DNA from 2 places in the Erwinia sp. 2186 genome. Region 1 is predicted to be linked to the other one. Evidence: predicted binding sites of a transcription regulator. Region 1 holds the regulator's gene; the other holds the start of a gene.
What was found. Region 1 encodes CRP, which controls carbon source genes, mostly activating them, when cyclic AMP is high. Its sites were predicted from a motif close to ATGTGANNNNNNTCACAT; they were not measured.
Positions count from the first base shown of each region.

Region 2: ACXKZG_RS05545 (nucleoside-specific channel-forming protein Tsx) is a predicted target of CRP. The motif match lies at 2,078-2,095, and genes of this name have one in related genera.

Region 1 covers NZ_CM173824.1:423,820-428,908, reverse strand. Annotated here, with positions in the region: gene ACXKZG_RS01915 (creatininase family protein) at 1-460, opposite strand, end outside; gene ACXKZG_RS01910 (phosphoribulokinase) at 639-1,508, shown strand; gene ACXKZG_RS01905 (OsmC family protein) at 1,548-1,958, opposite strand; gene crp (cAMP-activated global transcriptional regulator CRP) at 2,266-2,898, shown strand; gene ACXKZG_RS01895 (YccS/YhfK family putative transporter) at 2,957-5,035, shown strand.
Region 2 covers NZ_CM173824.1:1,202,001-1,207,089, reverse strand. Annotated here, with positions in the region: gene smpB (SsrA-binding protein SmpB) at 1-370, shown strand, start outside; RNA gene ssrA (transfer-messenger RNA) at 423-786, shown strand; gene ACXKZG_RS05550 (PA4780 family RIO1-like protein kinase) at 912-1,766, shown strand; gene ACXKZG_RS05545 (nucleoside-specific channel-forming protein Tsx) at 2,297-3,163, shown strand; gene speG (spermidine N1-acetyltransferase) at 3,306-3,863, shown strand; gene ACXKZG_RS05535 (hypothetical protein) at 3,935-4,354, opposite strand; gene mmuM (homocysteine S-methyltransferase) at 4,463-5,089, opposite strand, start outside.

The DNA of each region.
Region 1 (5,089 bases):
AAGAATCAATGGTGCGGAACCAGCTGGCGCCGACCGCAAACAGGTCGAGTTCGATGCGCAGCTGGCGACAGACGATTTCCATCAGCTGCGGTTGCCCACCATGGGAATTCCAGAAAATCAGTTTACGGATCCCGGCACGCCAGGCGCTTTTCGCCACCTCAAACCAGACTTTACCCAACACCTCATAAGGAAGGGTTAAGGTGCCGGGAAAATTGAGGTGCTCATCGGATTTCCCCACCGGCAGCGCCGGGAGGATCAGTACCGGCAAATCCGCCGGCATTAACTCGACCGCGCGCGCAATAATGCCCGCGTTGATGGCGGCATCCACCCGGACCGGCAGGTGCGGACCATGCTGCTCGACGGCGCCAATCGGCAGCACCGCGATCACTTTATCCATGTCCAGCTCACTGAATTCTCGGGTGGAAAGATCCCACCACCAGCGTGACGACGGCATATTCATCTGGCACCTTCTCCTGCATCATTTTTGTCAGTCTGCGGATATTCGTGGCCGAATTGAAGCAGCAAAAATGCGGCGCAGCGTTGCTTTTTTGGCATCAGAGAGTGGCAAAGATGACACCCGTGCGCGAAACATGGTACCAATGCGTGATCGATGTGACTTTACTCAGGGAGGTATGCGCATGTCAGCCAAACATCCGGTTATTGCCGTCACCGGCTCCAGCGGGGCGGGAACCACCACCACCAGCCTGGCCTTCAGAAAAATTTTCCAGCAGCTGAATCTGCATGCCGCCGAAGTCGAAGGCGACAGCTTTCACCGTTATACCCGTCCTGAAATGGATATGGCGATCCGTAAAGCGCGCGATATGGGCCGCCATATCAGCTATTTCGGCCCGGAAGCCAATGACTTCGCCCTGCTCGAACAGACCTTCGCGGAATATGGCCGGTCAGGCAGCGGCAAATCCCGCAAATATCTGCACACCTATGATGAAGCGGTCCCCTGGAATCAGGTTCCGGGAACCTTTACGCCGTGGCAACCCCTGCCGGAACCGACCGACGTGCTGTTTTATGAAGGGCTGCATGGCGGCGTGGTGACGCCGCAGAACAATGTCTCGCAGCAGGTTGATTTGCTGGTTGGCGTGGTACCGATCGTGAACCTGGAGTGGATCCAGAAACTGGTGCGCGATACCAGCGAACGCGGCCACTCACGCGAAGCGGTGATGGATTCGGTGGTGCGATCCATGGAGGATTACATCAACTTTATTACGCCGCAGTTCTCCCGCACGCACATTAACTTCCAGCGTGTGCCGACGGTGGATACCTCTAACCCGTTCGCGGCGCGCGGTATCCCGTCGCTGGATGAAAGCTTTGTGGTGATCCATTTCCAGGCGCTGGAAGATATCGACTTCCCGTATTTGCTGTCGATGCTGCAGGGATCCTTTATCTCGCACATTAATACGCTGGTGGTGCCGGGCGGCAAGATGGGGCTGGCGATGGAGCTGATTATGGGGCCGCTGGTGAAGCGTCTGATCCAGGGTAAGAAAATAGAGTAAGCCCCGCGGGCACGGGGCTTAGGGCTTTGATGGGATGACTTACGCCGGTAACTCAATCACTTCATAGCTGTGGGTGATTTCCACGCCCTTGCCCAGCATCAGTGCCACCGAGCAATATTTCTCCGCGGAGAGATCGACGGCACGCGACACCGCTTTATCGCCTAAGGCCACGCCGGTGACGATAAAGTGCAGATTGATGTGGGTGAACAGGCGCGGGGCCTCTTCACGGCGTTCGGAGCTGAGCTTCACTTCGCAATCCTTTACGTCGTGGCGGCCCTTCTGCAGAATGGAAACCACGTCGATTGCGCTGCATCCGCCCGCGGCCATCAACACCATCTCCATCGGGCTCGGGGCTTTATCGCCCGCATTTCCGTCCATCAGAACCTGATGCCCGGATGAGGATTCTCCCAAAAACGTTAACCCTTCAACCCACTTGACTCGAGCCTGCATAACAATTTCCTCTAATTCATTCAGTTATCGCCAGATTACGCTTTAGGCAGAAAAACGGCAATGCGGCAATTTTCGCACTATGCTGAAGCGAGACAACACAAGACACTCGTTGAAAGCTGTGCTACAAACAAAGCTGTAATATTTTCGTCAGTACTCTACAGGCACGACGAAACGAATCGCATAACGAGCCAGGCTTTTAACAGAGGCCCGAATAAATTTCCTGATGGGAAACGCTTGACTATTTCAACGCCTGGCAGGGAACTCTGCCCCTGTATTTAGGCACGATTACAACAGAGGATAACAGCGAATGGTTCTCGGCAAACCGCAAACAGACCCGACACTTGAATGGTTCCTGTCTCATTGCCATATTCATAAGTATCCATCCAAGAGCACGCTGATTCATCAGGGTGAAAAGGCAGAAACCCTCTACTATATCGTCAAAGGTTCAGTAGCGGTGCTTATCAAGGATGAAGAAGGCAAAGAGATGATCCTGTCTTACCTCAATCAGGGCGACTTTATTGGCGAGCTTGGCCTGTTTGAAGAAGGTCAGGAGCGTAGCGCGTGGGTACGCGCGAAGACAGCCTGTGAAGTGGCTGAAATCTCTTACAAAAAATTCCGTCAGCTGATCCAGGTTAACCCTGACATTCTGATGCGCCTGTCTGCACAGATGGCGAATCGCTTGCAGGTCACTTCTGAGAAAGTGGGCAATTTAGCTTTCCTCGATGTGACGGGTCGCATCGCGCAGACCTTGCTGAACCTGGCAAAACAACCGGACGCCATGACGCACCCGGATGGGATGCAGATCAAGATCACCCGCCAGGAAATTGGGCAAATCGTTGGCTGTTCTCGTGAAACAGTGGGACGCATTTTGAAGATGCTGGAAGATCAGAACCTGATCTCGGCACACGGTAAAACTATCGTTGTCTACGGCACTCGCTAATCGGCTCTGATCCACGGCGCAACACCTGGTGTTGCGCCTTTTTATTTGGTGTGGAGTGATGTGGCGTCGACTGATTTATCACCCGGAGATCAACTACGCATTGCGCCAGACGCTGGTGCTCTGTTTACCGGTAGCGATGGGATGGCTACTGGGCGACTTGCAAAAAGGGTTGCTGTTTTCCTTAGTCCCTGCCTGTTGCAACCTCGCTGGCCTTGATACTCCTCATAAGCGCTTTTTCAAACGCCTGATCGTTGGCGGAAGCCTGTTCGCCTTCAGCAGTTTCCTGATCCAGTATCTTGCCGGTCACCACGTTCCCCTGCCCGTGATCCTGTTTTCGATGGCGATGCTGCTGGGCGTCACCGGTGAAATCAGCCCGCTGCATGGCCGCCTGCTGCCCGGCTCGCTGATAGCCGCAATCTTCACCCTTAGCCTGGCAGGACGCATGCCGGTGTGGGAACCGCCGATGCTCTACGTGCTCGGCACCATCTGGTACGGCGTGTTCAACTGGGTCTGGTTCTGGCTGTGGAAAGAGCAGCCGCTGCGGGAAACCTTAAGCCTGCTCTATCGCGAGCTGGCGGGTTACTGCGAAGCGAAATACACCCTGCTGACCAAACTCACCGATCCGGAGAAAGCCCTGCCTCCGCTGCTGGCGCGCCAGCAAAAAGCGGTCGACCTGATCACCACCTGCTATCAGCAGATGCATATGCTGTCAGCCACCAACAACAATCACCACAAGCGGCTGACCCGCGCGTTTCAAATCGCGCTGGATTTGCAGGAGCACATCTCCGTCAGCCTGCATCAGCCGGAAGAAGTACAAAAGCTGGTGGAGCAAAGCCATGCCGAAGCGGTGATCCGCTGGAACGCGCAGACCATCGCTGCCAGGCTGCGTGAACTGGCCGACGATATCCTCTACCACAAGCTGCCCGAGCGCTTCACCATGGATAAGCAGCTTCAGGCGCTGGAGAAGATCTCACGGCAGAATCCGGATAACCCGGTGGGCACCTTCTGCTATTACCACTTCAGCCGCATTGGTCGGGTGCTGCGTACCCAGCGTCCCCTTTATCAGCGCGATTTGATGGCTGACCGGCAGCGCCGACTGCCGCTGCTGCCGGCCATCAGAAGCTATTTGTCGCTGAAATCGGCCGCCTTGCGCACCGCCGCCCGCTTCGCGGTGATGCTCACCTTTGCCAGTTCGCTGGCGCTGTTCTTTAATCTGCCCAAACCCTACTGGATCCTGATGACGGTCATGTTTGTCAGCCAGAACGGTTACAGCGCAACCCGCGTCCGCATCCAGCACCGTGCGCTGGGCACGCTGGCCGGGCTGGTGATTGCCGCGGTGACCTTGCGCCTGCAGGCACCCGAATCCATCGTGCTGCTGGTGATGTTAGCCATCACCCTTATCAGCTACCTGTTTATCCGTAAATTCTACGGCTTTGCGATGATTGGCTTTACGGTCACCGCCGTGTATTCGTTGCAGCTGCTCTCGCTTAACGGCGCAGACTTCCTGCTGCCGCGTTTACTGGATACGCTGATGGGTTGCCTGATTGCCTTCGGCGGTACCATCTGGTTGTGGCCGCAATGGCAAAGCGGGTTGCTGCGGCAGAATGCGCATGACGCGCTGGAAACCTATCAGGATGCGCTGCGGTTATTGCTGGGGAATGAACAGGACCCGGTAAAGCTGGCCTATCAGCGTATCCGCGTTAATCAGGCGCACAACGCCCTGTTCAACTCGCTCAATCAGTCGATGCAGGAGCCAGGCTTTGATCCCAGCTATCTGGCGGATATGAAACTGTGGGTGACGCACAGCCAGTTTATCGTCGAGCATATCAATGCCATGACCACGCTGGCGCGGGAACACACCATGCTGACCTCGTCGCTGGCGGAGCGTTATCTGCAGGCCTGTGAGGTTGCGTTGCAGCGTTGCCAACAGCGGCTGGAGTATGACGGGCCGAGCTCAGAAGCGAACGTGCTGGATACGCAGATGGAGTTGAATCAGGGGCCGGTGACCATCCTGGAAAGGCATGTGAAGCGGATCCTGGGGCACCTCAGCGTGATGCACACCATCTCGTCACTGGCGTGGAGCGCGCGGCCGCATCATGGGCGCTGGTTGTCCCGACGGTTAAGGAAGTCGACGTAAGCAGAATGGTGCGGAGAACGGCAGGCGCGGATCGGGAGCTGAGCCACTCAGCTC
Region 2 (5,089 bases), 780 kb from region 1:
ATGGGAAGTCAAATCACTCCGCGCAGGAAAGGCTAACATCAGCGAAAGCTACATCATGCTGCGTGATGGCGAAGCCTTTCTGTTCGGCGCAACCTTCCAGGCGTTGATTGGCGCATCCTCGCATGTGGTCTGCGACCCTACCCGCACCCGCAAGCTTCTGCTTAAGGAGCGCGAGCTGGCAATCCTGTTCGATAAAGCCAACCGTGATGGTTACACCATCGTCGCTTTATCGCTGTACTGGAAAAATGCCTGGGCCAAGCTGAAGATTGGCGTAGCCAAAGGTAAGAAAGAGCACGACAAACGCGGTGACATCAAAGATCGCGAATGGAAGACCGACAAAGCACGTATTATGAAACACGCAAATCGCTAAGCCTATGGCGTAGCGACAGGTTTTTCTGTTATACTGCTTCACAGTAGTACTTGGGGCTGATTCTGGATTCGACAGGATTTGCGAAGCCCTAGGAGCATGCCGAGGGGCGGTTTGCCTCGTTAAAAGCCGCAAAAAAATAGTTGCAAACGACGAAAACTACGCACTAGCAGCTTAATAACCTGCTCAGAGCCCTCTCTCCCTAGCCTCCGTTCTTAGGACGGGGATCAAGAGAGGTCAAAAACAAAAGAACTCGTGTGGATGTCCTGCCTGGGGCTGAAACACTAAATCTAATCAGGCTAGTTGGTTAGTGGCGTGTCCGTTCGCAGCTAACCGGCGAATGTAAAGACTGGACTAAGCATGTAGTGCCGACGGTGTAGTAATTCTGGACGCGGGTTCAACTCCCGCCAGCTCCACCAAATTCTTGGTCGATGGTTACCAGACCCACTCGATGAAGTCCTGAGAACCCACACGGTGAAAACCTTGTGGGTTTTTTTGTGCCTGATATCTTTCGTAACCTGGCTGAAATAAGGTATAAAGCCGCATGAAAATCCCAAACCGAATCCAACCTCTGGTTGATGATGGCCTGATAGACGATGTGCTCCAACGCCTTAAAAGCGGAAAGGAAGCCGACGTTTACACTGTGTTATGCGGTGACAAGATCAATTGTGCCAAAGTGTACAAGGAAGCGACACAGCGCAGCTTTAAGCAGGCCGTGCAGTATCAGGAAGGCCGCAAGGTCCGTAACTCACGTAGCTCCCGTGCGATGCAGAAAGGCTCTAAATTCGGCCGCAAGCAGCAGGAAGAGTCCTGGCAAACCGCAGAGGTGGATGCGCTGTTCCGGTTGGCAGAAGCGGGCGTACGAGTCCCTCAGCCCTATCTTTGTATCGACGGCGTGCTCCTGATGGAACTGGTGACGGATGCAGACGGCATGGTGGCTCCACGTCTTAGCGATGTGACTATGTCCGAAGAAAGCGCGGTGACTGATTTCCATACCATGATCCGTAATATCGTACGCATGTTGTGTGCCGGTATCGTGCATGGTGACCTGTCGGAATTTAACGTACTGCTCGATGCGCAAGGCCCGGTCATTATCGACTTGCCTCAGGCTGTCGATGCTGCAGCGAATAACCATGCTGAAGCCATGTTCGAGCGTGACGTGAATAACATCACGGCGTACTACGGTCAGTTTGCTCCGCAGTTGCTTAAAACCCGTTATGCGAAAGAAATCTGGCTGCTGTATGAAGACGGCAAGTTAACCCCAGAAACGCCGCTGACAGGACTGTTCGTTGAAGAGATTCATGAAGTCGATATGGACTCGCTGATGGATGAAATCATTACGGCGGAAGATGACTATTACGAACGTCAGCGGGCAAATAAAGAACGCGACGAAGAGTAGATGATTCTGCCCCGGTAAAATTCTGCGGCTATTTTGCAGGTGTTATTAAGGAGATCACTCCCCGCGATCTTCTTAATGAAACCAAAAAGGGCTCATCTCGCCAGGGATGACGCGACGCTAAAAACGCCACTATCCATAAGCTTACCTTATTATAAGCCGCTGCCATTCCCCTTCTCTTCCCACGGCAGAATCGCTAATTCTACTTCCGCTTTTTGCCTGTTCTACCTTAAACAGCGATGCAAACGATTACCTGGCTCAAAAAACCCCCTTCCTGTCCTCAATCCCCTTTCAGACCATCCGGTCAAACATATTTGTGACACCCATCACACTTTACCTAAAGTGAAATGAAACAAGGTTTGACAAGTGTGAGCGATATCTATTTCCTTAAGCGCGGATGACGGCACACTGCCGCAGCATTCATCGCGGGTGTTTTTTGCTGTGAAAACAGTCACCCTTTCCTCTTCTGTTGACGACTTAATAAGACCTTCGCAGTGGCTTCATAAAAGGGTCATTAAGCCTGTGGTAATATAATGAAATATAAAATTCTGATGGCTGGCGCACTCGCAGCGCTCTCTTATAGTGCCTCTTCAACTGCTGCTACCGATTCGCCGGAGTATGTTTCCGACTGGTGGCATCAGAGCGTCAACGTGGTGGGAAGCTACCACACCCGTTTCGGACCTCAGTTCAATAATGACGTATATCTGGAATACGAAGCGTTCGCCAAAAAAGACTGGTTCGATTTCTACGGCTATATCGATGCGACTAACTTCTTCGGCGTGGGTAACTCCAATGCTAACGGTATCTTTGACCACGGCTCCCCGCTGTTTATGGAAATCGAACCTCGTTTCTCTATCGACAAGCTGACCAACACGGACCTGAGCTTCGGCCCGTTCAAAGAGTGGTACTTCGCGAACAACTATATCTACGATATGGGCCGTAACAGCGATAACCGCCAGAACACCTGGTTCATGGGTCTGGGTACCGATATCGATACCCACTCAGATGTTGGCCTTTCACTGAACGTGTATGCCAAATACCAGTGGGAAAACTACGGTGCAGCGAACGAAAACAGCTGGGATGGCTATCGCTTTAAGGTGAAATACTTCGTGCCGATTACCAGCCTGTGGGGCGGAAATCTGAGCTACATCGGCTTCACCAACTTTGACTGGGGCTCCGATCTGCGTGATGAGACCGGCCCGTCCCGTACCAGCAACTCTATCGCTTCCAGCCATATCCTCTCGCTGGGTTACGATCACTGGCATTACTCGTTCGTGGCGCGTTACTTCCACAACGGCGGACAGTGGGCTGATGGCCAGGAGCTGAACTTCGGTAACGGTCAGTTTGAAGTGAAATCCACCGGTTGGGGTTACTACCTGGTCGCTGGCTACAACTTCTGATGCCTTAAACACATTCTAAACGCCAGCACCGGAAACCGTGCTGGCGTCATTGTTTCTACGCTTACGCCGTGCCATTTCCTCCCGTCAGACGTATAATTCCTCAGCAATATTGCATCTGATAAAAGGAACTTATATGTCTCCCATGCCTGCCGAAGATGGCTTAAAACTGCGTCCTCTCGAACGTGAAGATCTGCGTTTTGTTCACCAGCTTGATAACAACGCCAGCGTTATGCGTTACTGGTTTGAAGAGCCGTACGAAGCGTTTGTGGAACTGTCCGATCTCTACGATAAGCATATTCACGATCAGAGCGAACGTCGGTTTGTGGTGGAATTTGAAGGGGATAAAGCGGGACTGGTTGAACTGGTTGAGATTAACCATATTCATCGACGTGCTGAATTTCAGATTATCATTGCCCCAAGCCATCAAGGCAAAGGCCTTGCCAGTAAAGCCGTCAAGCTGGCGATGGATTACGGATTTTCCGTGCTGAACCTGTATAAACTGTACCTGATCGTCGATAAAGAAAATAAGAAAGCCATTCACATCTACACCAAATTAGGCTTCGATATTGAAGGCGAACTTATCCACGAATTCTTTATTAATGGCGAATACCGTAACACCATTCGCATGTGCATTTTCCAGCAGCAGTATCTGGCAAAACATAAACCCGCTCACGTGATGCTGAACCCAACGGCACAATAGCGTCGGGTCGGTTTTGAACCCGTCAGAACGCGCAACCAGGGGAAGAGCGATCTTCCCCTGGTTGTCCGCATCTAGCCGCGTGCGCCCACCGGATTCATAATGGTATTCACTTTTTCCGGATGGATGTTGTACATGCCGCCATTAAACGGATCGACAAACAGCCAGCCAGGAATGCCACCCAGCGGAATGTTGCCGAGGATGTACCAGAGGTTGGCTCTCTCTTCCAGTGGGATCGTCTGCGGCACATAACCCGCGCGCTCCAGTTGCAGCGTGTATTTCTTCTTGCCAAGGTACGAGCCGTCAGACTTCAGCAGTGAGACTGTTTTAGGGGTAATCCCTTCTGCAACGGCCCTTCCCGTTTCATCCTGCACCACAAATTTCACGCCCTGAGGCCAGGTCTGGATGGAAACGTCCTGGGTCTGATCGCCAACGATGGTGGCACATCCGCTCAATAACCACGCTGAAGCCAGCGCCAGCAAAAGCCTTCTCATATGCATTCCTGCCAATTTAAATATTCAGAATAGTCTAAGCGGAGTCTGACGGGTTTTCATTAATTACGCCCGACCATTGCGGGCGTAATAAGACAAATTTTTAGCGGCTTATCGTGAATGGCAGCGCTGGGCGATCGCGGCGATATCAGCTGGCGTTGTCCGGCAGCAACCACCGATCAATTTAGCCCCGGCAGACTGCCAGGCAGAAAGATTGTCGATCAACGTACAGGTTGAGGCATCGCTGTGCCAGGTTTTGCTGATCGCATCGTACTGCTCGCCGGAGTTGGGATAGACCACCAGCGGCTTTTTGGTCAGTGAGCTGAGGGTCTGCAGCGCAGCCGTCACTTTATCCAGCGCGATACAGTTCAGTCCCAGCGCAACGGCCTGCGGGCAACTCTCCAGCACACTGACGACCTGGCTTAATGGCGTACCGTCGCTCAGGTGTTCCCCGTCACGCAGCGTGAAAGAGAACCAGGCTGGAGTGCCGGGAAACTCCGCCAGCAAGGCCACCAGCGCCTGAATCTCTGCAAAGGATGGCATCGTCTCACAGGCGAGGATATCCGCCCCAGCTGCAACCAATGCCTGAATACGTGGGCGATGAAAAGCCATCATCTCTGCTTGCGGCAAGCTGTAGTCACCCCGATATTCGGATCCATCCGCCAGATAGGCGCCGTAGGGCCCGACAGAGCCGGCAATCAGCAAATTGCCGGCCTGCGGTTCGGCAGCCTGGTAATC